Regions from separate parts of the Streptomyces sp. NPDC048288 genome, predicted to be linked through region 2. Evidence: riboswitches for the same ligand, from Rfam matches in the RefSeq annotation. Region 2 holds a riboswitch; each other region holds the start of a gene.
The links. Region 2 has a riboswitch for S-adenosylmethionine ahead of ACGFZS_RS04005 (aminotransferase class V-fold PLP-dependent enzyme). Riboswitches for the same ligand answer to the same signal wherever they lie in the genome.
Positions count from the first base shown of each region.

Region 1: linked by a shared signal. The riboswitch ahead of thrC (threonine synthase) and the one ahead of ACGFZS_RS04005 (aminotransferase class V-fold PLP-dependent enzyme) in region 2 are both predicted to bind S-adenosylmethionine.
Region 3: linked by a shared signal. The riboswitch ahead of ACGFZS_RS47975 (amino acid ABC transporter permease) and the one ahead of ACGFZS_RS04005 (aminotransferase class V-fold PLP-dependent enzyme) in region 2 are both predicted to bind S-adenosylmethionine.

Region 1 is NZ_JBICZD010000013.1:187,064-196,694, reverse strand. It holds gene ACGFZS_RS38705 (cold-shock protein) at 297-503, opposite strand; gene ACGFZS_RS38700 (MoaD/ThiS family protein) at 985-1,260, opposite strand; gene thrC (threonine synthase) at 1,305-2,588, opposite strand; SAM riboswitch class I at 2,607-2,750, opposite strand; gene ACGFZS_RS38690 (glucosyl-3-phosphoglycerate synthase) at 2,908-3,852, shown strand; gene ACGFZS_RS38685 (trehalose-6-phosphate synthase) at 3,957-5,390, shown strand; gene otsB (trehalose-phosphatase) at 5,464-6,315, opposite strand; gene ACGFZS_RS38675 (DUF3263 domain-containing protein) at 6,433-6,666, opposite strand; gene ACGFZS_RS38670 (extracellular solute-binding protein) at 6,684-7,949, opposite strand; gene ACGFZS_RS38665 (ROK family protein) at 8,079-9,020, shown strand; gene nagA (N-acetylglucosamine-6-phosphate deacetylase) at 9,020-9,631, shown strand, end outside.
Region 2 is NZ_JBICZD010000001.1:904,648-914,278, forward strand. It holds gene ACGFZS_RS03990 (Rieske 2Fe-2S domain-containing protein) at 1-922, shown strand, start outside; gene ACGFZS_RS03995 (cytochrome bc complex cytochrome b subunit) at 919-2,556, shown strand; gene trpD (anthranilate phosphoribosyltransferase) at 2,690-3,754, shown strand; SAM riboswitch class IV at 3,846-3,962, shown strand; gene ACGFZS_RS04005 (aminotransferase class V-fold PLP-dependent enzyme) at 4,127-5,488, shown strand; gene ACGFZS_RS04010 (PQQ-binding-like beta-propeller repeat protein) at 5,557-7,704, shown strand; gene ACGFZS_RS04015 (Lrp/AsnC ligand binding domain-containing protein) at 7,725-8,006, opposite strand; gene ACGFZS_RS04020 (rhomboid family intramembrane serine protease) at 8,003-8,755, opposite strand; gene ACGFZS_RS04025 (hypothetical protein) at 8,909-9,148, shown strand; gene ACGFZS_RS04030 (NYN domain-containing protein) at 9,188-9,631, shown strand, end outside.
Region 3 is NZ_JBICZD010000025.1:34,871-44,501, forward strand. It holds gene ACGFZS_RS47970 (glutathione S-transferase C-terminal domain-containing protein) at 1-246, shown strand, start outside; SAM riboswitch class IV at 324-435, shown strand; gene ACGFZS_RS47975 (amino acid ABC transporter permease) at 845-1,825, shown strand; gene ACGFZS_RS47980 (amino acid ABC transporter ATP-binding protein) at 1,822-2,610, shown strand; gene ACGFZS_RS47985 (ABC transporter substrate-binding protein) at 2,683-3,708, shown strand; gene ACGFZS_RS47990 (GNAT family N-acetyltransferase) at 3,758-4,171, shown strand; gene ACGFZS_RS47995 (putative leader peptide) at 4,215-4,310, shown strand; gene ACGFZS_RS48000 (LLM class flavin-dependent oxidoreductase) at 4,378-5,586, shown strand; gene ACGFZS_RS48005 (NtaA/DmoA family FMN-dependent monooxygenase) at 5,609-6,982, shown strand; gene ACGFZS_RS48010 (LLM class flavin-dependent oxidoreductase) at 6,979-8,061, shown strand; gene ACGFZS_RS48015 (LLM class flavin-dependent oxidoreductase) at 8,054-9,181, shown strand; gene ACGFZS_RS48020 (M12 family metallopeptidase) at 9,327-9,631, opposite strand, start outside.

The DNA.
Region 1 (9,631 bases), on a different contig from region 2:
GGTCCCTCCAGGACTGGGGGTGAGTCTTCAGGACCGCGCCCGCGCCCGCGACGGACGGCTCGCCGACCCGTGGGTTCCTTGCCCCACCCGGCCTGCGGGCCTCACCGACCCGGTCCTTCTTTGTCACTCTCACCTTCAGAGTGCTAACGCCAATGATTAGCACTCGGGGTAGGCGAGTGCAAGCGCCTCCCGGGGATCGGGCGTGCGCGGCCGGGCATGCCGAAGGGCCCGTGCCCCGGGAGGCACGAGCCCTTCGAAGATGTACAGAAGAACGTCGCTGTCAGTCGGCGCGTGCTTCAGCTGGTCGCCAGCCGGACCATGTCCGCCTGCGGCCCCTTCTGGCCCTGCGAGATCTCGAAATCGACTCGCTGACCCTCTTCCAGGGTGCGGTACCCGTCCATCTGGATCGCGCTGTAGTGGACGAAAACATCCGCACCACCGTCGACCGCGATGAAGCCGTACCCCTTCTCCGCGTTGAACCACTTGACGGTGCCCTGAGCCATGCCTAACTCCCCTATTACTGGCCCTTGCACAGATCCACACTTCGCGGATCCGGGTCAGACCTCACCCCCCAATGGTTGGGGGCGTGCGCCGGAACGCGTCGACCGCGGCTGAATGTATCTGTCCAACTGCCGTCTGCAACAGGTCAATCGGACGAGAATTCTGGACGGGAAGGGTCCGGAATGTAGCGAGAATTCGGCCGAATTCAGGGCAAGTCGGGCCCCAGATAAGCCGCAAAAGCCGCAAAGAACCCGCACACTTTGGCTACTTCTTGCCGGGCTCGCGGTATCGAATACGGGGCTCCCGACCTGGAGATCAGGACCGCGTTCCCCAACTGTACCGCGCTCAACCACACAGAATTGCCCCCTCCGCTTCTCTCACGGAGGGGGCAATCAGATGAACACTCGGTGATGGGTATTACCGAAGGTAATGTTCGGTCATACGGCCATCAGGTCAGCAGGTCAGCCAGGTCGGCGGGGTCGTTCAGCCGCCCGCGACGGCCGGGATGATGGAGACGCCGGCCCCGTCCGGGGTGGCGGTCTCCAGGCCCTGCTCGAAGCGCACGTCGTCGTCATTGACGTACACATTGACGAACCGGCGCAGCTTGCCCTGGTCGTCGAGAACGCGGGCGGAGATTCCCGTGTGGTTCTTCTCCAGGTCGGTGATGACCTCGCCGAGGGTGGCACCTTCGGCACTGACTTCGGCCTGGCCACCGGTGTAGGTGCGCAGGATGGTGGGGATGCGAACAGTGACGCTCACGGCTTTAAACCTCCGGTCAGGGCAGCGCCCTATTTCTCGGGGACTCAGGCGAGCCCGGCCTCGTGGAAAGACTCGAGATTCGGGCGAATGGTCGCGGTAAGACCCGTACCCGCCACCGCGTCGAGCGTCTTCAATCCATCACCGGTGTTGAGTACAACGACCGACTTCGAGGGATCGATGAGCCCATTCTCAATGAGCTTCTTGGTGACTCCAACCGTCACTCCGCCGGCGGTCTCCGCGAAGATGCCCTCGGTCCGCGCGAGCAGCTTGATCGCGTCGACGACCTGCTCGTCGGTGACGTCCTCCACCGCACCACCCGTGCGCCGGGCGATGTCGAGGACGTAGGGACCGTCGGCCGGGTTGCCGATGGCGAGGGACTTGGCGATGGTGTTCGGCTTCTGCGGCCGGACCACGTCGTGGCCGCCCTTGAAGGCCACCGAGACCGGCGAGCAGCCCTCGGCCTGCGCACCGAAGATCTTGTACGGCTTGTCCTCGACCAGCCCGAGCTTGATCAGCTCCTGCAGCCCCTTGTCGACCTTGGTGAGCTGCGAGCCGGAGGCGATCGGGATGACCAGCTGGTCCGGCAGCTGCCAGCCGAGCTGCTCGCAGATCTCGTACGCCAGGGTCTTCGACCCCTCCGCGTAGTAAGGCCGCAGGTTGACGTTGACGAAGCCCCAGCCCTCGCCGGCCGGGTCGCCGATCAGCTCGGAGCAGAAACGGTTCACGTCGTCGTAGTTGCCCTCGATGCCGACCAGCTCGCCGCCGTAGATCGCGGCCATGACGATCTTGCCCTGCTCCAGGTCGTGCGGGATGAACACGCAGGAGCGGAAGCCGGCCCGGGCGGCGGCGGCGCCGACCGCGCCGGCCAGGTTGCCGGTGGAGGAGCAGGAGAGCGTGGTGTAGCCGAAGGCACGGGCGGCCTCGACGGCCTGGGCGACGACGCGGTCCTTGAAGGAGTGCGTCGGGTTGCCGGAGTCGTCCTTCACGTACAGGCCGCCGGTGACGCCCAGCTCCTTGGCCAGGTTGTCGGCCTGCACGAGCTTGGTCCAGCCGGGGTTGATGTTGGGCTTGGTCGCCACGTCGGCCGGTACCGGCAGCAGCGGGGCGTAACGCCAGATGTTCGCGGGTCCCGCCTCGATCTGCTTCCGCAGCTCCTCGGCGTCGTACGCCGAGTAGTCGTACGCGATCTCGAGCGGGCCGAAACACTCCTCGCAGGCGAACACCGGGCCGAGCGGCACCCGGTGACCGCACTCGCGGCAGGACAGCGCCGTGGCGGGGCCCAGGTCGACGGTCTTCGGGGAATCGGTTGCAACAGTCTGCGCAGCCATCTGAGGCGAGGCCCTTTCTCCTCATCTTCCTCACGACGCATCTCGCCGTGAGACGGATTTGGCACCTTCCCTAGCCGGGAGCCACGCCTTGGAAGACGAGTGCCGACTGGAGGGTTGCCGGGGCTTCATCGGGCCGTATCCCTCTGCCCCTCTGGATGAGCTGTATTCGGTTGTCAACGCACGGTGACCGCAGGACATGCGATGGTCATCGGCGTTGTTCAAGACTGTAACCGAAGGCCAGGACAGTTGAGATAGTCGTCCGTACCGCGAGATGGATCACACCGCGCTGTGTGATCGTGACAGTGAGGAGCCGCTGACTGTGCTGGAAGAAGTCGAGCGCTGGCTGGCCACCCGCTCCTGGTCCCTGAACGACCGTCCACTGCACCGGATACTCGCCGCCAAGCAGCGGACGGGTCAGTCGGTCTCCGTCGTGCTGCCCGCGCTCAACGAGGAGGAGACCGTCGGTGACATCGTCGCGGTCATCCGCCACGACCTGATGCAGCAGGCGCCGCTGGTCGACGAGATCGTCGTCGTCGACTCCGGCTCCACCGACCGCACCGCGGAGGTGGCCGCCGCGGCCGGCGCCCGGGTCGTCCACCGCGACACGATCCTCCCCCGCATCCCCGCCGTCCCCGGCAAGGGCGAGGTCCTCTGGCGCTCCCTGCTGGTCACCACCGGGGACATCGTCTGCTTCATCGACGCGGACCTGAGGGACTTCTCCTCCGACTTCGTCTCCGGGATCGTCGGCCCGCTGCTGACCGACCCCGGGGTGGACCTGGTCAAGGCGATGTACGACCGCCCGCTCGCCGGCGCGGCCGGGCAGGGCGGCCGGGTCACCGAGCTGATGGCCCGCCCGCTGCTGAACATGCACTGGCCGCAGCTGGCCGGGTTCGTGCAGCCGCTGGGCGGCGAGTACGCGGCCCGCCGCTCGCTCCTGGAACAGCTCCCCTTCCCGGTCGGATACGGCGTGGAGCTGGGCATGCTGGTCGACGCCCTGCACCTGGTCGGCCTGGACGCCCTCGCCCAGGTGGACGTGGGGGTCCGCAAACACCGCCACCAGGACGGCCAGGCCCTCGGCCGGATGTCCGCCGCGATCTACCGCACCGCCCAGCTGCGGCTGGCCCGCGGCCACCTGATCCGCCCGTCCCTGACCCAGTTCGAACGGGGCGAGGACGGCTTCGAGCCACGCACGTACTCCGTGGACACGGAGGAACGGCCGCCGATGGCGGAGATCGCGGAGTACGCCGAACGCAAAGTGGCGTGACTTCGACGGGTTCGACGCGCGTTCCGTATACGGCCGCTGGTCGGGCGTAGCCGTACGTTTGAGCGTTTACGGGCCGGGCTAGGTTGAGGCTTATGGCTTCCCCCATGGCTTCCACCGGCGGTGCTGAGGTGCTGGTCGCGTCCAACCGCGGCCCGGTTTCGTACGAGGTACGCCCCGACGGCGCGGACGGCGCGCTGCATGCCAAGCGGGGCGGCGGCGGGCTGGTCTCCGGCCTGTCGGCGATCGGCCCGGACGCGAACGCCGTGTGGGTGTGCGCGGCGCTGAGCGACGGTGACCGCGAGGCGGTGCGGCGGGCCGACGGCGGCCGGCTGCCGGTGGCGGACACCGGGGGCCAGCAGGTCCGGATGCTCGACATCGACGCGGAGGTGTTCTCCGACGCGTACAACGGCATCGCCAACTCGGTGCTGTGGTTCGTCCACCACATGCTCTACCAGACCCCGCTGGAGCCGGTCTTCGACGCGGAGTTCCGGCGCCAGTGGGCGTCGTACCAGGCCTACAACCGGGCGTTCGCCGAGGCACTGGCCCAGGAGGCGGGCGAGGGCGCCGCGGTCGTCATCCAGGACTACCACCTGGCGCTGGCCCCGCGGATGCTGCGCCGCCTGCGCCCCGACCTCCGAATCGGCCATTTCTCCCACACCCCCTGGGCGCCGCCGGACTACTTCCGGCTCCTCCCCGACGACATCGCCGCCGAGTTGCTGAGCGGGATCCTCGGCGCCGACCACGCGGCGTTCCTCACCCGGCGGTGGGCGGACGCGTTCGTCGACTGCTGCCACGCCGTACTGGGCCCGGGGATCCCCTCCTCCGGCGACACCCGGATCGGGGTGCACGGGCTCGGCGCCGACGCGGACTTCCTGCGGAAGCGGTCGCACGAGCCGGACGTCGAGGAGCGGATGGCCGCCCTGCGGGAGGAGATCGGCGACGGCCGCAGGACCATCGTCCGGGTCGACCGTACGGAGCTCTCGAAGAACATCGTGCGCGGACTGCTGGCCTACCGGCAGCTGCTCGACGACCACCCCGAGTGGCGGGAGCGGGTGGTGCATGTCGCGTTCGCGTATCCGTCCCGGCAGGACCTCGCGGTGTACCGCGACTACACGGCCGAGGTGCGACGAGTCGCGGATGAGATCAACTCGCTGTACGGGACGGCGGGTTGGACGCCGGTGGTGCTGCATGTGAAGGACGACTTCGCCCGCTCCCTGGCGGCGTACCGGCTGGCCGACGTCGCCCTGGTGAACCCGATCCGCGACGGCATGAACCTCGTCGCGAAAGAGATCCCCGTGGTGTCGGACGAGGGGTGCGTGCTGGTGCTCTCGCGGGAGGCGGGGGCGTACGAGGAGCTGGGCGAGGACGCGGTGGTCGTGAACCCGTACGACATCGGGGGGACGGCCGCAGCGTTGGCGCTGGCGCTGGGCATGCCGGTGGAGGAGCGGGCGGAGACGTGCAAGCGGCTCGCTGCTGCGGCTACGGCGTTGCCTCCTGCGGCGTGGTTTCTTGAGCAGTTGGAGGCGTTGGGAGGGTGAGTTCGTAGTTCGTCGGCTGCGGGTCGGTGGGGGCTGGTCGCGCAGTTCCCCGCGCCCCTGCGGGGCGCTGGGCTTACGGGGCGCTGTATGCGACCGTCTGGCCCAGTAGCCGTACTACTCCCTCCGGGCCGTCCACGACCACGTCCGCTCGGTCCGCCAGTTCGGTGACCTCCTCGCTGCCGCTGCAGACCAGGACGCCGGGGACGCCGTCCTCCCGCAGCTTCTCGACGGCGGCGAAGGCGGGGATGTCGCCGAGGTCGTCGCCGGCGTAGAGGACCGATTCGGCGCCGATCTCCCTCGCGTACTCGCGCAGGGCCACGCCCTTGTCCATGCCCGGGGGGCGGAGTTCCAGGACCAGGCGGCCCGGTTCGACGATCAGGGCGTGGCGGGTGGCCAGGTCGGTCAGGGGGGCGCGCAGGGAGTCGAAGGTGGCCTGCGGGTCGTCGGCCCGGCGGGTGTGGACCGCGACGGCGAAGCCCTTCTCCTCGATCCAGGTGCCGTGGGCGGCGCCGACCCGGTCCAGGAGGGCGGGGAGTTCGGCGCGGGCGGCGGCGATGCCGGGGTGGGGCGGCGGCGCGGTGATCTCGCCGGTGGCCGCTTCCCAGCGTTCGGCGCCGTAGTGACCGAGGACGACGAGGTGTTCCAGACCGGGCACGCCCGCGAAGCCGCCGTAGCGGACGGCCACCTCGGCCGGCCGACCGGTGATCACGGCGACCGCGGCCACCTTCGGCGCGAGCGCGGCCAGCACCGGCACGGCGTCCGGGTGGGCCCGCGCCTGCTCGGGATCGGCGACGATGGGGGCCAGGGTTCCGTCGAAGTCGAGGCCGATCAGCGCGGTGCGCGGCTGCGCCAGAAGGGCGGCGAGGCCTTCACGGCCGGCCGGGGTGCGAGGCGCCGGAAGGGGTTCCGTGATGTGGGTTCCCATGCAGCCGACAGTATCCGAGCAGCGCCCCGTCAGGGGCGCGGGACTGCGTCCATTTGCGGCTCCGCCGCGTGGGCGCGACCAGCCCCCACCGGCCCGCAGGCCGAGCACCGCCGCCCCTCAGCGCTCCCCCCGCCGAGCCTCCCGCACCCTCCGGAGCCGGTTCACCGTCACCGGGTCGTGGGCCAGCGCCCGCTCGTCGTCGAGGAGGGCGTTGAGGAGCTGGTAGTAGCGGACGGGAGCCAGGTCGAGTTCCTCGCGTATCGCCCGCTCCTTCGCGCCGGCGCCGGTGAAGCCCCGCCGTTCCAGGGCGAGGATCGCCTGCTCGCGCGCGTCCAGTTCTTGCCGGTCCATGCCGAGAACGGTAACGCTCAGCCCGTGCTCGTACGGCTGTCGGCCAGCGACGCCTCCGCCTGGAGGCGGGTGAGGACGGTCGTCGGGTTGCCCGTCGAGGTGACCGCGGTGCCTATCTGCTTCTTGATGTCGGCGCTGATGGCGGCCCAGGACGTCTTGCCCGCCGGGTACAGCTGGGAGGTCGGGAGCTGTTCGAGGAAGGGGCGCAGCTGCTTGTCCTGCGGCTGCGTGGAGTCGGTCATCGCCTGGGACGCGGACGTGGTGACGGGCAGCAGGCCGTACTCGCGGGAGAAGGAGAGGACGTTCTTCTCGCTGTAGACGTAGTTGAGGAAGTCACCGACCTGGTCGGCGTGGCCGTTCTGCTTGAAGGCCGCCATCCAGTCGGCGACGCCCATGGAGGCGGTGCTGGTGGACTGCCCGGCCCGGGCGGGCATCGCGACGGTGCCGAACTTCACGCCCTTCTTCTCGGCCTGCTTGATGAGCGTGGGGTGGCCGTTGATCATGCCGACCTGGCCGTCGGCGAAGGCGGCGAACGCCGTCGCGCGGTTCAGCTTGCCGGGCGCCGTCGGGCCGGTCAGGCCCTTGCCGACCAGTTCGTCCTTGAGCCAGGTGAGGGTGTCGATGTTCTGCGTGGAGTTGATCGTGTACGTGCCGGAGTCGTCGGTGTAGCCGCTGCCGCCGCTGAGCAGCCACTGCATGGTCTCCGCCTGGGCCTCCTCGGGGCCGAGCGGCAGCGCGTACGGGTACTTCACACCGTTCGCCTCCAGCGCCTTCGCGTCGGCCGCGAGCTCGGTCCAGGTGGTGGGCGGGGTGGTGATGCCGGCCTCGGAGAAGAGCGTCTTGTTGTAGAAGAGGACGCGCGTGGAGGCGGCGAAGGGGATGCCGTACTGGGCGTGGTTCCACTGGCCCGCCTCGGCGAGCTGGGACGGGAAGTCGGCCTGGACCGGGATGGAGAGCAGGTCACCGGCCTCGTACAGCTTGCCGGCGGCCGCGTAGTCGGCGTACGAGCCGATCTGCGCCAGGTCGGGGGCCTTGTCGGCGGCGACCATGGCCTTGACCTTGCGGTCGACGTCGTTCCACGAGTAGACGCTGACGTCGATCTTCACGCCGGAGTGCTGGGCCTCGTACGCCCTGGCCAGCTTGTCCCAGTACTTCTGGGAGCTGTTGGCGGCGGAGTCGCCGTAGTCGGCCGCGACCAGTCTGAGGGTGACGTCCGAAGAACCCGTCGCCCCACAGCCACCGAGAACCGCCGTCATGCCCATGGTGGACACCACCGCGATCATTCCTGCCCTACGCCGCCGCACCCGCACTACCTCTGTCTAACTGTCTCGCCGTTCAATATGTGGACCCATAAGGTCTACACCACGTAAGTGGACTAGACCTCTTGCGGGTCGGCGGGCCACACTGTTCCCGTGAGACATGTCATCGCCCTGGACGTGGGCGGCACCGGAATGAAGGCCGCGCTGGTCGGCCCGGACGGCGAGCTGCTCCACCAGGACCGCCGGGCGACCGGCCGCGAACGCGGCCCGGACGCGGTCGTCGCCGCCATCCTCGACTTCGCCGCCGAGCTGCGGTCCTACGGCGAACAGCACCTCGGCGAGCCACCCGCCGCCGCGGGGGTCGCGGTACCGGGCATCGTCGACGAGCGGGCCGGCGTCGCCGTCTACGCCGCCAACCTCGGCTGGCGCGACGTCCCGCTGCGCGCCCTTCTCGCCGACCGCCTCTCCATCCCGGTCGCCCTCGGCCACGACGTGCGCACCGGCGGCCTGGCCGAGGGCCGGCTCGGCGCGGGCCGGGGAGCGGACCGCTTCTTCTTCGTCGCCCTCGGCACCGGCATCGCGGGCGGCTTCGGCCTGGACGGCCGGGTGGAGTCGGGCGCGCACGGCTTCGCGGGCGAGATCGGCCACATCGTCGTACGACCGCAGGGCGCGCCCTGTCCGTGCGGTCAGCGCGGCTGCCTGGAGCGGTACGCGTCGGCCGCCGCGGTGAGCGAGGCGTGGGCGAAGGCCTGCGGTGACCCCGACGCGGACGCGGCGGACTGCGCGAAGGCCGTCACGTCCGGCGACCCGAACGCCGTCCGGGTGTGGGGGGAGGCCGTGGCCGCCCTCGCCGACGGCCTGGTCACGGCCGTCACCCTCCTCGACCCCCGCGTCCTCATCATCGGCGGCGGCCTGGCGGAGGCGGGGGACGTGCTGTTCGAGCCGGTCCGGGACGCGGTGCGTGCCCGGGTCACCTTCCAGAAACTCCCGGCCATCGTCCCGGCCGAACTGGGAGACACGGCGGGCTGTTTGGGCGCGGGCCTGCTCGCCCAGGACTTGTTGACTACGACCACTACCGCGGAGGTAACCCCCTGATGGCTGCCAACGAGCGCGAGGACACCGCCCCGTCAGGGGCGCGGGGCAGTGCTCAATCTGCGGCTGCCGCCGCGTGGGCGCGAGCAACCACTACGCACCCGCAGCCGGGGTCAAACGGTCTGGTCCTCTCCGGAGCCCGCACAGTGCTCCCCACAGGCGTGGTCGACAAGGGCCGCGTAGTCGTCGACGGCACGAAAATCACCGCCGACGCCCCCAAGAACGCCCAGGTCGTCGACGTCACCGGCCACTGGCTCCTGCCCGGCTTCGTGGACATCCACAACCACGGCGGCGGCGGAGCCTCCTTCAGCTCCGGCACCGCGGAGCAGATCCTCACCGGCGTCCACACCCACCGCCTGCACGGCACGACCACCCTCGTCGCCTCCACCGTCACCGACGACATGGACGTCCTCGCCCGCCAGGCCGGTCTCCTCTCCGAACTGGCCGAGCAGGGCGAGATCGCCGGTGTCCACTTCGAGGGCCCGTTCATCTCCCCGTGCCGCAAGGGCGCCCACTCCGAGGCGCTGCTGCGCGACCCGGACCCGGCGGAGGTCCGCAAGCTGATCGACGCGGCGCGCGGCCACGCGAAGATGGTCACGCTGGCCACCGAACTC
Region 2 (9,631 bases):
CGACGAGCGGGCCGCCAAGCGGTCCGAGCGCGTCGTCGCCCTGCTGTTCACGGTGTCGATGCTGGCCACGGTCGGCTTCATCGCGTCCTATGTGACGATCCCGAAGGACAAGGCGATCTTCGTCTTCCCCCTCGGTCACATCAGCGCGCTGAACTTCGCCCTGGGCCTGACGCTCGGTGCGGCCCTGTTCTGCATCGGCGCGGGCGCGGTCCACTGGGCCCGCACCCTGATGTCCGACGTGGAGGTCGCCGACGAGCGGCACGCCATCTCGGCCGAGCCCGAGGTCAAGGCCAAGGTCCTGGCCGACTTCAAGCAGGGTGCCAAGGAGTCGGCGATCGGCCGGCGCAAGCTGATCCGCAACACGATGTTCGGCGCGCTGACCCTGGTCCCGCTCTCCGGCGTCGTGCTGCTGCGCGACCTCGGCCCGCTGCCCGGCACCTCGCTGCGCCACACGGCGTGGTCGAAGGGCAAGCTGCTCGTCAACATGAACACCAACGAGCCGCTGCGTCCCTCCGACGTCGCCGTCGGCTCCCTGACGTTCGCCAAGCCCGAGGGCGTCGAGGAAGACCAGGAGGACTTCCAGAACGTCATGGCGAAGGCGGCCCTGATGATCATCCGGCTGCAGCCGGACAACATCAAGGACAAGCGCGAGCTCGAGTGGTCGCACGAGGGCATCGTCGCCTACTCGAAGATCTGCACCCACGTGGGCTGCCCGATCTCGCTGTACGAGCAGCAGACCCACCACGTGCTCTGCCCGTGCCACCAGTCCACCTTCGACCTCTCCGACGGAGCCCGAGTGATCTTCGGCCCGGCCGGCCACGCCCTGCCGCAGCTGCGCATCGGCGTGAGCGAGGAGGGCTACCTCCAGGCGCTCGGCGACTTCGACGAGCCCGTCGGTCCTGCCTTCTGGGAGCGCGGATGAGCACCAACGAGAACTCAGAGTCCCGCGAGCGCGGGAAGGCACCGGCCGGCGAGCGTGTCGCCGACTGGGCCGACGGACGGCTCGGGATCTACTCCCTGGCCAAGTCCAACATGCGCAAGATCTTCCCCGACCACTGGTCGTTCATGCTGGGCGAAGTGTGCATGTACAGCTTCATCATCATCATCCTCACGGGTGTGTATCTGACGCTGTTCTTCCACCCGTCGATGAACGAGGTGGCGTACCACGGCAGCTACGTCCCGCTCCAGGGTCAGCTGATGTCCGAGGCGTTCAACTCGACCCTGCACATCTCCTTCGACGTGCGCGGTGGCCTGCTCATCCGGCAGATCCACCACTGGGCCGCGCTGATCTTCCTCGCCGGCATGTTCGTGCACATGATGCGCGTGTTCTTCACGGGCGCGTTCCGCAAGCCGCGTGAGATCAACTGGCTGTTCGGCTTCCTGCTGTTCGTCCTGGGCATGTTCACCGGTTTCACCGGTTACTCGCTCCCGGACGACCTGCTCTCCGGCACCGGTGTCCGCTTCACCGAGGGCGCCATCCTGTCGATGCCGATCGTCGGCACGTACATCTCGTACTTCCTCTTCGGCGGCGAGTTCCCCGGCCACGACTTCGTGGCGCGGTTCTACTCGATCCACATCCTGCTGCTGCCGGGCATCATGCTCGGCCTGATGGTCGGCCACCTGATCCTGGTCTTCTACCACAAGCACACGCAGTTCGCGGGCCCCGGAAAGACCGAGAAGAACGTCGTCGGCATGCCGCTGCTGCCGGTCTACATGGCCAAGGCCGGAGGCTTCTTCTTCCTGGTCTTCGGTGTCATCGCGGCCATCGCGGCGACCACCCAGATCAACCCGATCTGGGCCATGGGCCCCTACCGTCCGGACCAGGTGTCCACCGGCGCCCAGCCCGACTGGTACATGGGCTTCGCCGAGGGTCTGATCCGCTACATGCCCGGCTGGGAGATCAACTTCTGGGGCCACACCCTGGTCCTGGGCGTCTTCATCCCGCTGGTCCTGTTCGGTCTGGTCCTGGGTGCGATCGCGCTCTACCCGTTCATCGAGTCCTGGGTCACCGGCGACAAGAGCGAGCACCACATCCTGGACCGCCCGCGCAACGCCCCGACCCGTACCGGATTCGGTGTCGCCTGGATCACCGTGTACATGGTGGGCCTGATCGGTGGTGGCAACGACCTCATCGCCACCCACTTCCACCTGTCGATCAACGACGTGACCTGGTTCGTCCGGATCTTCTTCTTCGCCGGACCGGTGATCGCGTTCCTCGTCACCAAGCGGATCTGCCTCGGTCTGCAGCGCCGCGACAAGGAGAAGGTGCTGCACGGCCGCGAGACCGGCATCATCAAGCGGCTGCCGCACGGTGAGTTCGTCGAGATCCACGAGCCGCTCTCGCAGGAGCAGCTGCACACCCTCACCGCCCACCACCAGTACGAGCCGGCCGAGATCGGCCCGGCGGTGGACGAGAACGGTGTCGAGCGCAAGATCAAGGGGTCCGAGAAGCTCCGCGCCAAGCTGAGCAACGCCTACTACGGCGAGGACAACCAGATCCCGAAGCCGTCCGTCGAGGAGTACAAGGAGATCACGAGCGGCCACGGCCACCACTGATCGACGGCGTCGCCACGCCACAGCCGAAGGGCCCCCGTCCGTACACCGGACGGGGGCCCTTCGCGGTGCCCGGGGCTGGATAGGGTAGGCCTCACAGGCACCATTTCCCGGTACGACGATCAGGAGCGGCCTTATGAGCGCTGTGACCCCCGCTGGAGGCGACACCGCGGCGGGCCGTTCCTGGCCCGAGGTACTGAACGCGCTGCTGTACGGCCAGGACCAGAGCGCCGAGGCCACGGCCTGGGCGATGGACCAGATCATGCGCGGCCAGGCGACCGACGCCCAGATCGCCGGCTTCGTGGTCGCGCTGCGGGCCAAGGGCGAGACGGTCGAGGAGATCAACGGCCTGGTCCGCACGATGTACGAGCACGCCAACCTCATCGAGGTGCCGGGCCGCACGGTCGACATCGTCGGGACCGGCGGTGACGGCGCGAAGACGGTGAACATCTCCACGATGTCGGCGCTGGTGGTGGCCGGCACCGGCGCGAAGGTCGTCAAGCACGGCAACCGCGCCGCCTCCTCCGCGTCCGGCGCCTCGGACGTCCTGGAGAAGCTCGGCGTCAACCTCGACCTGACCCCGCAGCGGGTCGCCGAGGTCGCCGAGGAGGCGGGCATCACCTTCTGCTTCGCCGTCAAGTTCCACCCGGCGCTGCGGCACGCGGGCGCCGCGCGCGGCCAGTTGGGCATCCGCACGGTCTTCAACATCCTCGGCCCGCTGACCAACCCCGCGCGGGTGCGGGCCCAGGCGGTCGGCGTCGCCGACCCGCGCATGGCCCCCGTCGTCGCGGGCGTCTTCGCCGAGCGCGGCCACTCCTCGCTGGTCTTCCGCGGCGACGACGGCCTCGACGAACTCACCACGACCGCCACGTCCCACGTCTGGGTCGTCCGCGACGGCAAGGTCACCGAGCAGACCTTCGACCCCCGTGACGTCGGCATCGACCTGGTCCCGGTGGAGGCCCTGCGGGGCGGCGACCCGTCGTACAACGCGGAGGTCGCCCGCAGGCTCCTGGACGGCGACCAGGGCCCGGTACGGGACGCGGTCCTGCTGAACTCGGCGGCCGCCCTGGTCGCCCTGGACCCGGGCCCGGGCACGCTGTCCGAACAGCTCCGCGCGGGCATGGCCAAGGCCGCCGACTCCATCGACTCCGGCGCGGCCAAGCACGCACTGGAACGCTGGGCGGCGGCGACGCACAGGTAGGGGCAACGGGGGTTCGGCACCGCCGGGCCCCCGTCCCGTCATCCGGACAGAAGTTGCGCGGTGGCGATCACTTCCCCTACGTTTCTTTCCAGGTCATGAGTGACAGTCATGAGGCCCCGGCCGACTGTCCGGCAACCCTCCGTCCGTGGCGGGGTGCCCCGGGTGAAGACCAGGTCGTAGGCAGCGAGGTCTACGGCAAGCGCGGACCCCTCGACACACCAGGGGTCCTGGTCGTACGAGGGAGCCCTCTGTGAGCAAGCGAATGCGATAGGGCGTAGAGCCCCGCCTCCGCGTACCCCTTTTCAGCTTTCCCCGTGCCGTCGACACACCGTCCGGCGCGGCGGTTCCGCTTACCCTCACAGGAGTTCCGCCATGTCCGTCTCCACCGCTGCCTCCGCCCAGTCCGTTTGTGCCCCTCTGTCCGTTCTGGGCCGGGATGTCACCGTCCCGCTGGTCACCGGCGGCGAGGTCACCTACGCCGCCCTCGACTACGCGGCCAGCGCCCCCGCCCTCCAGCGGGTCTGGGACGACGTCGCGGCGTACGCGCCGTACTACGGCAGCGTCCACCGCGGCGCCGGCTACCTCTCCCAGCTCTCCACGGACCTCTTCGAGAACGCCCGCCGGACCGTCGCCGAGTTCCTCGACTGCCGCCCCGACGACCAGCTGGTCTTCACCCGCTCCACCACCGACTCCCTGAACCTCCTGGCCCGCGCCCTGCCCGCCGACTGCCAGGTCTTCGTCTTCGAGACCGAGCACCACGCCTCCCTGCTGCCGTGGCAGGACGCCCGCGTCACCTACCTCAACGCCCCCCGCACCCCGCGCCAGGCCGTCGAGACCCTGGAGCGCGCCCTCGCCGACCGCGACCCCCACGGCCCGGCCCTGGTCTGCGTCACCGGCGCCTCCAACGTCACCGGCGAGCTGTGGCCGGTACGGGAGATGGCGGCCGCCGCGCATGCCCACGGCGCCCGGATCGTCCTGGACGCCGCCCAGCTGGCCCCGCACCACCCCGTCTCCGTCCAGGACCTGGACGTCGACTGGGTCGCCTTCTCCGGTCACAAGCTGTACGCCCCCTTCGGCTCCGGCGTCCTCGCCGGCCGCGCCGACTGGCTCCAGGCCGCCGAGCCCTACCTCGCGGGCGGCGGCGCCAGCCGCAAGGTCACCCGGCGCGAGGACGGGGGAGTGGCCGTGGAGTGGCACGAGAGCGCGGCCCGGCACGAGGCCGGCTCGCCCAACGTCATCGGCGCCTACTCCATCGCCTCCGCCTGCAAGGCGCTCACCGAGGCCGGCTTCGACACGCTGGTCGCCCGTGAGCGGCACCTGATCGAGACGGTGCGGGCGGGACTGGCCGAGGTCCCGGAGGTCCGGGTCCTCTCCCTGTTCGGCGACGACGCCCCGCGGGTCGGCGTGATCAGCTTCGTGGTGGACGGCTGGAACAGCTCCCACTTCGCCGCCGCCCTCTCCGCCGAGTACGGCATTGGCGTCCGCGACGGCCTCTTCTGCGCCCACCCGCTGGTCAGGACCCTCCTCGGCTCCGACCCGCAGACCCAGGGCGAGTGCGGGGCGCCGGAGGCGGCACCGGGCGAGAAGTCCCTCAACGCGATCCGCGTCAGCTTCGGGGCGGGGACCCCGGACGAGCACGTCGAGCGGTTCGTGGGCGCCGTACGGGAACTGGTCCGGGACGGCGCGAAGTGGAACTACCGCACGGAGGACGGCCGTTGCGTACCGGCCGTGTGACGGACTGACGTCCACTCGCGCGTATACGCTCACCTCGGCAGCTGTACGGAGAGCAGGGGGAGCGCGGAGTGCAGGAGCTGCGGGAGACAGACCCGCGGACCATCGGTCCCTACCAGGTCCTGGGCCGGCTCGGGTCCGGAGGCATGGGCGAGGTCTACCTCGCCGAGGCCCGGGGCGGCCCCCGGCTCGCGGTCAAGGTGGTGCGGGCCGAGCACGCGGAGGACCGCACCTTCCGGGCCCGGTTCCGGCACGAGGTGCGGGCCGCGGGGACGGTCGGCGGGGCGGGCACGTACACCGCACGGGTGGTGGACGCGGACACCGAGGCGGACCGGCCGTGGATGGCCACCGAGTACGTGGACGGCCCCAACCTGCGGGACGCGATCCTCGACGGCGGCCCGCTGACCGGGGACGCGGTACGGCTGCTCGCGGCCGCGCTGGGCGAGGCGCTGGCCGCGATCCACGCGGGGGGCCTGGTCCACCGGGACCTCAAGCCCTCCAACATCCTGCTGGCGCCGGACGGCCCCCGGGTCATCGACTTCGGCATCGTCCGGGCCCTGGAGGGGACGGCGCTGACCCGGACCGGGGTGATCGTCGGGTCCGTCGGCTATGTCTCGCCCGAGCAGATCCGCAACGGCGCCCAGGTCGGCCCGGCCAGTGACGTCTTCTCGCTCGGCGCGGTCCTCGCCTACGCGGCGGGCGGCCGGGAGCCCTTCGGCGAGGGGCAGGATTCGGTCGTTCTGCTGCGGATCCTGACCGGGGACGTCGACCTGTCCGCCGTACCGAAGGACCGTCTGGCGCTCGTGGAGGCGTGCCTGCGCGACGACCCCGACGCCCGGCCGACGCCCGCCGACGTGGTCGCGGCGGTGGGGCACACGGCGGACAGCCTGCGCGCGGGACTGCGGGCCGGGTGGTACACCGGCGGCGCCCCGACCCGGCCCGGGAACGCGGACGACGGCACCCGCTGGATGCCGGAGCACGGCTCGGGGGAGCGGGACAGCCGGGTCGAGTACATGGCGCCCGTGACGGTCACGGACACCCCGGCCGTCGCCCAGGGCCCCGTCGCCCCCTCCCGGCGCCGCCTGCTGGCGGGCCTGGCGGGCGGTACGGCGGCCGTGGCGGCCGCGGGCGCCGGCGGCTGGCTGTGGCTGCGGGGCTCCTCGGGGAGCACGGCCCGGCCGGGGGCGGGGGAGGAGAAGGGGACGACCGCGTCGGGCGCGCCCCTGACGGGCTGGCAGTACCAGGTCCAGGGACTGGGCGGGCAGCGCGGCCCCTGCGCGGCACTGTCCCCGGACGGGAAGCTGGTGTACGTCGGCGGCGCGGACGGCTCGCTGCACGCCCTGGACCCGTACGGCCGCGCCGTCCGGGCGACCCGGCTGGGCGGGCCGGTGATGTCCCCGCTCGCCACCGCCGCCGGTGTGTACTGCCTGCTGTACGACAACGGGGAGGGGTCCACCCGGCTCTGCGCCCTCGACCGGAACGGCAAGGTGCGCTGGACCAGGCCGGTCGCCGGCGACAGCCAGGTCCCGGTGGCCGCGGGCGGCCTGGTCCTGGTGTCGTACGGCTCCGCGGACAAGGGCGGGGTGCGTGCCTACGCCTCCGACGGCACCAAGGCCTGGGACATGCCGACCGGTCCCGCGCCCACCAGCGAGCCGCTGGCCGCGGACGGCGTGATCTACTGCGGCACCTTCGGCGACCAGCTCCTCGCCCTGGACGCGAAAAGCGGGCGGCGGCTGTGGGCGACGGCCGCCGGCAGCGACACCGGGCGGCCGACGCTGGTCGGGGACGTCCTGGTGGTCGGGTCGGGCGGCGAGCAGATGCTGCACGGCATCAGCCGCGCGGGCAAGCCGCTGTGGCACAAGTCGGGGAACGACCTGCCGGCCGGCAGCCGCTACTTCACGAGCGTGGCGTTCGGCGGCCTGGCCGTCACCGCGAGCGACTACGAGATCCTGGCCCTCGACCCCGCGGACGGATCGAAGGCGTGGGCGTCCTCGTTCACCGCCGACGGCAACCAGTACAGCGACCCCGCGGTCGCGGCCGGCACGCTCTACGTGCGCCAGGGCTCGACGCTCTTCGGCCTGAACCGCAAGGGCGGACGGACCTGGCGGAAGCGGGTCGAGGGCGGGGTGTCCACCGGGACCCAGAGCCCGGTCGTCCGCGACGGCCGCATCTACGTCGCGACCGCCGACGGCATCACCGTCCTCGCCCTGAAGGACTGAGGGGCTGAGGGGCTGAGGGGTTAGCTGTCCAGGCCGATCGCGAACGCCGCTTCCAGGTCGTGCTGGGAGTACGTGCGGAACGCGACGTGCGTGTCGGTGCCCTCCACGCCGGGGATCTTGCTGATGCGGCCGGGGATGACCTCGGCGAGGTCCTCGTGCTGCTGCACCCGGACCATGGCGATCAGGTCGTACGTGCCGGTGACGGAGAAGACCTCGCTGACGCTCTCCAGCGCGGCGATCTGTTCCGCGATCTCGGGGATCCGGTCCACGCTGGTCTTGATGAGGACGATCGCGGTGATCACGGCTGGTTCTCTCCCTCGGGTGCCGGGGCTGGGGCGGTCCTCACTTTAGTCGTACGGCCGTATCGCACCCACGCGTACCCGAAGCCGAGTCCGAAGCCGACCAGGTGGGCGAGGTAGGCGACGCCGGGGCCGGCGGGGGCCTGGCCGAGGGCGAGCCACTGCAGGGCCGCCCAGAAGGGGAGCACCACCCAGGCCGGGAAGCGCAGGGGCAGGAACAAGAGGAAGGGGAGAAGACTGGTCACGCGGGCGCTGGGGAACAGGTACAGGAACGCTCCGAGGACCGCCGAGATCGCCCCGGACGCCCCCACCAGCGACTGCTGGGACGAGGAGTTGGCGGCCGCGTAGCCGAGCAGCGCGAGATAGCCGCAGCCGAGGTAGAAGAGGGTGAACTCCACGCGGCCCATCCGCTCCTCGGTCATCGCCCCGAAGACGAAGAGGAAGAGCATGTTGCCGAGCAGGTGCACCCAGCTGCCGTGGATGAACAGCGCCGTGGCCGGGGTGAGCACCTCCCGCACCGGGCCGTCGAACAGGTCGGCGGGGACCACGCCCCAGCGCCGGAAGTACGCCCGCTGCGCCGCCGCCAGGGCGTCCCCGGTGCCGTAGGACGGCGTGAAGCCGGAGGCGGGGCCGAGCAGGAAGATCAGGCAGCACACCGCGATCAGCGTGTACGTCATGGGCGCCGACGTGCCCCGCAGGCTCCGCAGGCTCCGCAGGGTCCGGGCGGCCGTCGTGTTCCGGTTGCCGATCATGGACATAGAGCATGGCGTAACAGGACGCAGCGGTGCAGATCGCCTCGCCGCCTTGGACAGGGCGGCGTCCGGTACCCGCCAGGCCGTAGGGTAACGAGCCACACGCGTCGGGACGGCGCGTCACGGACACTAGAAGGAAGCGAACAAGCCACGATGACGGTTCCCCTGCCGACCGCCACGACGCGGTGGCGCTGCACCCTCTGCGGCAACCTCACGCGCTTCGACGTGACCCGCTCGTCGAAGGTCGTGGAGTACCTCCACCTCGACCTGGCCGGAGAGCCCAAGGTCGAGGAGCGCGAGGTGGTCAGTGAGACCATCGAGTCGGTGCGCTGCCGCTGGTGCAACGCGGTGGACCAGGTGGAACTCGTGGACAGGCCGGGTGCCGACTCCTGAGACCGGGAGACGGCCCCAACAGGTGATGGGGTGTGACGGATGGTGGAGACCACAGGCGGGGGGCCGGGCGACGGCACCGCCGAGGTGCTTGACCGTCCGTTGCCCGACGGCGTGCGGCGGCGGGTCGTACAGATCGTGTCGGACGGCTTCGGCGGGCTGACGATGGCCGAACTGCCCGCACAGCTGCGGCAGTACGCCCGGTTCGCCCCCAACCGGCGGGCCAAGTTCGCCGGGAACGCCATGGCGGCCGCGCTGGAGACCGACACCCTCTTCCGGCAGCGGATCGGGGAGAAGCTGAGAGAGGCCCAGCCGGAACTGGCCGGCGCCCTGGACTCCGGCTCCCCGCCCCCGGCCGCGGACCCGCTCGATGTGGCGGCCGCGGCCTATGTACTGCGCCCCACGGGCTGGGTGAAGCTCGTGACGGCGGCCGGCGAGGAGGCCCTGCGGGCCGACGCAGAGCGGGCCGACGAGGAGAGCCGCGCC
Region 3 (9,631 bases), on a different contig from region 2:
CTGGTGCAACTCGACACCGTGCACCGCACCCACCTGGACGCCTCCGCCGTGCACCGCATCGCCGACCACCCGGCGCTGTGGGCCTACGCCCGGCGGCTGGCCGCGCATCCGGCCTTCGGCGCCCACCTCGACCTCGACGGCATCGCCCGTCGCCACCACGGCCGTTGCCAGGGCCTGGAAGCCGCCGGCGCGGCCGTCCAGATCCTGGACTGGGCCGGCCACGCGGCGGACGTCTCCCGCAGGTGAGAGCGGCCCGAACCGTTCCGCCGGCTGGACAGGCGTTGACATTCGATCGGGCAACTGCGTTACTTACGGACCAGAACGGTCAAGAGCGTCAGCATCAAGCCCTGGCTTGCTGACCGGCAACCCTCGCACCGCGGTGGGGTGCCCCAGGTGACGACCGGACCGGATGACGACGTTCGGTAAGCGCGAGGCCCCGCCCCGGGGCCATCACACAAGACAGGTGACGGACATGTACGCAGCCTCCAGGACGGCCGAGCGCCGTGCCCAGGGCTGCGTACAGCCGTATCCGAGCCCGCTCGTCGCCGACCGTGCCGTCGACCTGCTCCGCGTCAACAGCGCCCTGTGTAGCGCGTGTACCGCACCGGGCCGCGCCCGCTGTCGGGTCTGACCAGGCACTTCCGCCTGCGCCCCGCGGTTCTCGCGACTCGGCTTCCCTGACGTGGACACCGCTTCTCTGACGTAGACACCGGCCGCCCGGTGTGACGCCGTCCGCCCACCCCCGCATCCCGCGCGCCCCGCGTGCCGTGCCGTGCCCGAACACGGCGCGGCAGCGCGTTCCCGGCCGTGGGACCAGGGGTGTCCGACTCCGCCGGAGCCCGCCATGAGTGAACCCCCAGGCGCCACCATCACCGCGCCTGCCGCACCCCCCGCTGACAAACCGTCAAAACCGTTGGCTCCACAGCGAGTTCTCCCGCTGCGCCGACCCGGACGGTGGATCGCCACCGCCGTCGTCCTGGTCCTGGTCGCCCAGTTCGCCCACGGGCTGGTGACCAACCCCTTCTACCAGTGGGACCGCTTCGGCTACTGGTTCCTGCGGCCGACCCTCCTCGACGGACTGGTCATCACCCTCGAAGTCACCGCCTACAGCGCGGTGTTGGGCCTGCTCGGCGGCATCCTGCTCGCCCTGGCCCGGCTCTCGAAGAGCCCGGTGCTGCGCGCGGTCAGCTGGACCTACGTCTGGGCACTGCGCTCCATCCCGCTCATCGTCGTCCTGCTCTTCCTCTACAACTTCAGCGCCCTGTACCAGACGTTGAGCGTCGGCGTCCCCTTCGGGCCGGCCTTCTTCTCCTTCGACGAGTCGAAGCTCGCCACCGACATGGTGATCGCCGTCATCGGCCTCAGCCTCAACGAGGCCGCCTACGCGGCCGAGGTGGTCCGCGGCGGCATCCTCTCCGTGGACCAGGGCCAGCACGAGGCCGCCGCCGCGCTCGGCCTGCCCAAGGGCTACCAGTTCCGCAGGATCGTCTTCCCGCAGGCCCTCAGGTCGATCACCCCGAACTACGTCAACCAGCTGATCGGCCTGATCAAGAGCACCTCGCTGGTCTTCTACGTCTCCCTGCTCGACCTCTTCGGCACCGCGCAGAGCATGGGCTCCACCTACCCCGGCGACATCGTGCCGCTGCTCCTGGTGGTGACCGTCTGGTACCTGATCCTGACCAGCGTCGTCTCCGTGATCCAGTTCTACGTCGAGCGGTACTACGCCCGCGGCGCCACCCGCGCGCTGCCGCCGACGCCCCTGCAGAAGCTCCGGGGCGGCCTCACCGACCTGCGGGCCCGCATCCGCCGGGAGGCCGCCGTATGAGCAGCACCGACACCCTGGAGACGGCCCCCGCCGCCCTGGAGATCCACGACGTCCACAAGTGGTACGGCGCCCACCGCGTCCTCGACGGCATCGACCTGACCATCCGCCCCGGCGAGGTCACCGTCGTCCTCGGCCCGTCCGGCTCGGGCAAGTCCACGCTCCTCAGGGTCATCAACCACCTGGAGAAGCCCGAGATCGGCCATGTCAGCATCAACGGCGAACCGATCGGGGTGAAGCGGCAGGGCGACCGGCTCAAGGAGCTGAGCGAGCGCGCCATCCTGGCCCAGCGCGGCCGGATCGGCTTCGTCTTCCAGAACTTCAACCTCTTCCCGCACCTGACCGTCCTTGACAACGTGGCCGCCGCCCCCGTCGCCACCGGGAAGCTCACCAAGCCCGAGGCACAGGCCCTGGCCAAGGAACTCCTGGAGCGGGTCGGCCTCGGCGAGCGCGTCGGCGCCTACCCCCGCCAGCTCTCCGGCGGCCAGCAGCAGCGCGTCGCCATCGCCCGCGCCCTCGCCCTGCGCCCCGGCGTGATCCTCTTCGACGAGCCCACCTCCGCCCTGGACCCGGAACTGGTCGGCGAGGTCCTCGCCGTCATCAAGGACCTGGCCACCAGCGGCACCACGCTCGTCATCGTCACCCACGAGATCGGCTTCGCCCGCGAGATCGCCGACCGGGTCGTCTTCATCGACGAGGGCCGGATCGTCGAGCAGGGCCCGCCCTCCGAGGTCCTCGACAGACCGCGGCACGAACGGACCAGGGACTTCCTCAGCAAGGTCCTGTGAGCCGCACCCCCCGGATTTCCCCCCACGCCCACCCTCAGCACCCTCTTCCTCTTCCAGCGACAAGGAACGGCCATGCCCACCCACCTCACCCGACGCAGCCTGCTCAGAGGCATCACCGCGGCCACCGCCGTCGCCACCCTCGCCACCGGGCTCGCCGCCTGCGGGGGCGACAGCGACGCGGCCACCACCACCGCCGGCGCCAAGTCCGGCGAGGTCGTCGTCGGACGGGTCTCCAACGGCGCCGGCACCCAGACCACCATCAAGGTCTCCGAGGTCAAGTCCATCAGCGCCGAACTGCCGGCGGCCGTCCGCAAGAGCGGCAGGCTCGTCATCGGCGAGGGCGCCCTGCCCGCCGGATTCCCGCCGCTGGCCTACGTCGGCAGCGACCAGAAGACCCTCACCGGCTCCGAGCCCGACCTCGCCCGCCTGATCGCCGCCGTCTTCGGACTCACGCCGGAGGTCAAGAACGCCACCTGGGAGAACATGTTCGTCGGCATCGACAGCGGCAAGGTCGATGTGGCCCTCTCCAACATCACGATCACCGAAGAGCGCAAGAAGAAGTACGAGTTCGCCTCCTACCGGCAGGACAACCTCGCCTTCATCGTGCCGAAGAAGAGCACCTGGAACTTCGACGGCGACTACGAGAACCTCGCCGGCAGGACGATCGCCGTCGGCTCCGGCACCAACCAGGAGAAGATCCTCCTGGAGTGGCAGGCGAAGCTGGCCAAGGAGGGCAAGAAGCTCACCGTCAAGTACTTCCAGGACAGCACCAGCACCTTCCTGGCCCTCAACAGCGGGAAGATCGACGCCTCCTTCGGTCCCAACCCCGGCTTCGCCTACCACAACAAGCAGACCGCGAACACGCCCAACGCCACCCGCACCGCGGGCACCTACTCCGGCGCCGGCGCCAGTCTGCAGGGCCTGATCGCGGCCACCGCCAAGAAGGACAGCGGACTCGCCAAGCCCCTTGCGGACGCCATCAACTACCTGATCAAGAACGGCCAGTACGCCGAGTGGCTCAAGGCCTACAACCTCTCCGACGAGGCCGTCGCCAAGTCCGAGGTCAACCCGCCCGGACTGCCCCTCGACAACTCGTGACCGCCCGCACCAGCACGCCCGTCGGCTCCTGAGGAAGGACTCCGCCTCCGTGACCGTCCAGACCGACCTCCGCGGCGGCGGAGCCCCCCTCACACCCGACACCACACCGCTCGACAACCCCGTCTGGCCCGCCCTCACCGGCCCACACGCCCACCTCGCCGAGCGAAGCGAGATGGGGGTCCCCCCGGCCGAAGGCTGGGGGAGGTTGCGGCCGCTGGGCTGGACGGAGATCAGCGCCGTCTGCACCGACCCGGACCACCGGGGCCTGGGGCTGGCCACCCGCCTGGTGGGCGCGGTCGCCGTCGGCATCCGGGACCGTGGCGACACCCCGTTCCTGCACGCGGTACCGGGCAACGCCACGGCGATCCGGCTCTACGAGTCGATCGGCTTCACCGAGCGACTGCGCGGCCGCATTCTGCTGCTGCGCACCCCGGGAACATCCACGAACGCCGGTCAGTTGTGAGTCACGACGGGATCCACGCCGAGCAGGCCGGGAGGTGCGGGACGTGACACGTGTCCTCAGCCCCAGCCGCCGGACCGTCCTGCACTCCCGGCCGCACATCGACCTCCAGCGCGTGGCCGCCGCGCTCTGTTGCTCCTGACCCGTTCCCACCCCGCCACGCCCCCGCACCGGCGTGCCCTCGTACGGATCTTCAGGAAGGCACCTCCGTGTCCTCAGCACCCGTTTCTCCCCTGCACCTCGCCGTCGCCCTCGACGGCACCGGCTGGCACCCCGCCTCCTGGCGCGAGCCGGCCGCCCGCCCCCGCGACCTGTTCACCGCCGGATACTGGGCCGACCTGGTCGCCGAGGCCGAGCGCGGACTGCTCGACTTCGTCACCTTCGAGGACGGCCTCGGCCTGCAGTCCTCGCACTTCGGCGAGCCGGACGGCCGCACCGACCAGGTCCGGGGCCGCCTGGACGCCGTCCTGACCGCCTCCCGGGTCGCGCCCCTGTCCCGCCACATCGGCCTGGTGCCGACGGTGATCACCACCCACACCGAGCCGTTCCACATCTCCAAGGCGATCGCCACCCTGGACTACGTGAGCACCGGCCGCGCCGGGCTGCGGGTGCAGATCTCCGCCCGCCCGCACGAGGCGGACCACTTCGGCCGGCGTACCTTCCCGCCGATCGACCTGGCCGAACTGCGGTCCCCGGCCGGGCAGGAGCGGCTCAACGACCACTTCGACGAGGCCGCCGACTACGTCGAGGTCGTGCGCCGGCTCTGGGACAGCTGGGAGGACGACGCCGAGATCCGGGACGCCGCCACGGGCCGCTTCGTCGACCGCGACAAGCTGCACTACATCGACTTCGAGGGCCGCCACTTCAGCGTCAAGGGCCCCTCCATCACCCCGCGCCCGCCGCAGGGCCAGCCGCTCGTCACCGCCCTCGGCCACCAGAGCGTCCCCTACCGACTGATCGCCCGCCAGACCGACGTCGGCTACATCACCCCGCACGACACCGCCGAGGCCCGTGCGATCGTCGCCGAGATCCGCGCCGAGCAGGAGGCCGCCGGACGCGCCGGCGACACCGTGCACGTCTTCGGCGACCTCGTGGTCTTCCTGGACGACGACCCGGCCACCGCCGCCGCCCGCAAGGAACGCCTGGACGCCCTGGACGGCGGAGCGCTCACCAGCGACACCCGGATCTTCACCGGCACGGCCGCCCAACTCGCCGATCTCCTGGAGGAGTTCGCGGCCGAGGGGCTGACCGGCTTCCGGCTCCGGCCCGCCGTCCTCGGCCACGACCTGCCGCGTATCACGGCGGACCTGGTCCCCGAACTCCAGCGCCGCGGCCGCTTCCGGACCGCCTACGAGGCCGACACCCTGCGCGGCCTGCTCGGGCTCGCCCGCCCCGCCAACCGCTACGCCGCCGCCTGAGCCGGAAGGACCGCACCCCGTCATGAGCAAGCCGCTGAAGCAGATCCACCTGGCCGCCCACTTCCCGGGCGTCAACAACACCACCGTGTGGAGCGACCCGGCCGCCGGCAGCCACATCGAGTTCAGCTCCTTCGCGCACTTCGCGAGGACCGCCGAACGCGCAAAGTTCGACTTCCTGTTCCTCGCCGAGGGCCTGAGGCTGCGCGAACAGGGCGGCAAAATATACGACTTGGACGTGGTCGGCCGGCCCGACACCTTCACGATCCTCGCCGCGCTCGCCGCCGTGACCGAGCACCTCGGCCTGACCGGCACCATCAACTCCACCTTCAACGAGCCCTACGAGGTGGCCCGCCAGTTCGCCAGCCTCGACCACCTCTCCGGCGGCCGGGCCGCCTGGAACGTGGTCACCTCCTGGGACGCCTTCACCGGCGAGAACTTCCGCCGCGGCGGCTTCCTCCCGCAGGACGAGCGCTACTCCCGCGCCAAGGAGTTCCTCGCCACCGCGAACGAGCTCTTCGACTCCTGGCACGGCGACGAGATCCTCGCCGACCAGGCCACCGGCACCTTCCTGCGGGACGCGGGCGCGGGCTCCTTCGTGCACAAGGGCGCCCAGTTCGACATCCACGGCCAGTTCGACGTGCCGCGCTCCCCGCAGGGCCGCCCGGTGATCTTCCAGGCCGGCGAGTCCGACGAGGGCCGCGAGTTCGCCGCCTCCGGTGCCGACGCGATCTTCAGCCGGTACGCCACCCTCGACGCCGGCCAGGCCTTCTACACGGACGTGAAGTCCCGCCTCGCCAAGTACGGCCGGGCCCCCGGCGACCTGCTCATCCTGCCCGCCGCCAGCTTCGTCCTCGGCGACACCGACGAGGAGGCCGAGGAGATCGCCCACCAGGTGCGCCGGCAGCAGGTCAGCGGGGCGACGGCCCTCAAGCACCTGGAGTTCGTCTGGAACCGGGACCTGTCGTCGTACGACCCGGAGGGCCCGCTGCCGGACGTCGACCCGCTGGTCGGCGAGGAGCACATCTCCCGGGGCCGGGCCCAGGTCAGGATGTACCGCGACCCGCTCGCCATCGCCCGTGAGTGGCGGGAGCTGGCCGAGGCCAACAAGTGGTCCATCCGCGACCTCGTGATCAACACCGGCAACCGGCAGACCTTCGTAGGCTCCCCGGACACCGTCGCGAAGACGATCAACGACTTCGTGCAGGCCGACGTCTCCGACGGCTTCATCCTGGTCCCGCACATCACCCCCGGCGGCCTCGACGTCTTCGCCGACACGGTCGTACCGCTGCTCCAGGAACAGGGCGTGTACCGCACCGAGTACGAGGGCACCACGCTCCGCGACCACCTGGGCCTCACCCACCCCGACCGGGCGCGCACCGAACGGGCCGCGTCGTGAAGTTCCTGGCGATCACCCTGATCGTGCACCGCCCGGACCCGCTCACCGGCATCCGGAAGCCGACCCACGACCGGTTCCGGGAGGTCCTCGACAACGCGGTGCTCGCCGAGGAACTGGGCTTCGACGGCTTCGGCGTGGGGGAGCGGCACGAGCGGCCGTTCCTCTCCTCCTCCCCGACCGTCGTCCTCGGCCATGTCGCCGCCCGCACCCGGCGCATCCGGCTCTTCACCGCCGTCACCACGCTCAGCCTGCTGGACCCGGTCCGGGCGTACGAGGACTACGCGACCCTCGACCACCTCTCCGAGGGCCGCCTGGACCTGATCATCGGCAAGGGCAACGGCGCCGCCCAGCGCGAGCTGTTCCATGTCACCCCCGAGGACCAGTGGGACCGCAACGCCGAGAGCTACGAGGTGTTCCGGCGGATCTGGCGGCAGGACAAGGTCACCGCGGACACGCGTTTCCGCCCGCCGCTGACCGACGCGGAGGTCTGGCCGCGCCCCTACCAGCAGCCGGTCCGGGTCTGGCACGGCAGCGCCACCAGCAAGGAGTCCGTGGACCTCGCCGCCCGCTACGGCGACCCGCTGTTCTCCGCGAACGTCACCAACCCCATAGAGCCGTACGCCGAGTTGATCCGGTACTACCGGGAGCGCTGGGAGCACCACGGCCACGACCCGGCGGCCATCGCCGTCGGCGCGGGCAGCGCGGGCCTGTACGCGGCGCCCACCTCGCAGGAGGCGGTGGAGGTGTACCGGCCGATCTTCGAGAGCAACCTCGCGTTCCAGAGGAAGGCCGGTCTGCCGGTGGTCTTCGAGACGGTCGAGGACTTCGTCGAGCGCAGCTCGGCGCTGATCGGCAGCCCCCAGCAGATCATCGACAAGGTCCACCGCTACCACGAGCGGTTCGGGCACACCGTCCTGCATCTGCACGCGGACGCGGGCGGTCTGACGGACACTCAGCACCGCGCCTCCCTCGAACTGTTCCAGTCCGCGGTCGCGCCCGTGCTCCGTGAGGAGATCCCGGACCCGCCGTTCGCCTGGGCCCCCGTGCTGCCGGCCGTCGAGGAGCCCGCGCGTGTCTGACATCCCCCTCGGCGTCCTCGACCTGGTGCCGATCCCGAGCGGCGCCACCGCCGCCGACGCCCTGCGCAACTCCATCGAACTCGCCCGGCGGGCCGAGGAGTTCGGCTACGCCCGCTACTGGTTCGCCGAGCACCACCTCAACCCGGGCGTCGCCGGCACCTCCCCGGCGGTCGTGCTCGCGCTGACCGCCGCCGCGACCTCCAGGATCCGGCTCGGCTCCGGCGCCGTACAGCTGGGCCACCGCACCGCGCTGTCCACGGTGGAGGAGTTCGGCCTGATCGACGCCCTGCACCCGGGCCGCCTCGACCTGGGCCTGGGCCGCTCCGCCGGCCGGCCACCGGGGGAGCGGACCACCCCGCCGGCCACCGCGACCCCCGTGGTCGACGGCCGGGCACCGGGCGGCCTCCTCATCCCGCCCCGCTTCTCCTTCGCCCACCTCCTCGGCTCCCCGCGCATCGCCCTCCAGCGCCGGCTGCTCCTGCTCCCGAACGCCGAGTCCCCGGAGTACGCCCAGCAGCTCGACGACATCCTCGCGCTGCTCGCCGGCACCTACCGCACCGAGGACGGCACTGAGGCCCATGTCGTCCCCGGGGAGGGCGCCGACATCGAGGTGTGGATCCTGGGCAGCAGCGGCGGCGAGAGCGCCGAGGCCGCGGGCGCCCGGGGCCTGCCCTTCGCCGCCAACTACCACGTCAGTCCGGCCACCGTCCTGGAGGCGGTCGACGGCTACCGCTCCTTCTTCCAGCCCTCCGACCGCCTCGGCAAGCCCTACGTCAGCGTCTCCGCCGACGTGGTGGTCGCCGAGGACGACACCACCGCCCGCGAACTCGCCACCGGCTACGGCCCCTGGGTCCGCAGCATCCGTACGGCCGAGGGCGCCATTCCCTTCCCCACGCCCGAGGAGGCCCGCGCCCATGTCTGGACGGCCGAGGACCGCGCCCTGGTCCAGGACCGCCTCGACACCCAGTTCGCCGGCAGCCCCCAGCACGTCGCCGACCGCCTGGAACAGCTCCAGGAGGCCACCGGCGCCGACGAGTTGCTCATCACGACGATCACCCACGACCCACGCGACCGCGTCCGCTCCTACGAACTCCTCGCCCAGGAATGGGCGAGACGGTGAGCCGCACCCGGCCCACTCCGCCCGTACTCGTCCCCGGCCGGGTATGGCTGCGGGACGTCTCCCTCCCCCGAAGGTGACGTCCCGCAGCCGCTTCCCCCGGCGCCGGACAGTGGTCCGACCTCCGCGTCGCGGGTCTGTGCCGGTCTCACCAGCACATGACCGCTGTCTCCCCCGACCCCCATGTGGAATGGAGACGGACGCGGACGAAGTAACGGCGGCCCTTGACGAGCCGGACCCTGATCCTCGTGTTGTGCGGGGTGCCTCCGTCGTCGTGGCCGACGAGGTAGCGCGGTTCCCCGTCGCGCTCCTCGAAGACCACGACGACGCAGTCGCTCTCGCCGAAGGTCCCCACGTTGTAGACGCGGGTCTCCGACGGCTCCACGGCGAAGTCCGCCTGCTCGCCCGGGCCCAGCCGGAACGGCGCCGAGCGGAACGGCACCAGCGCGGCCG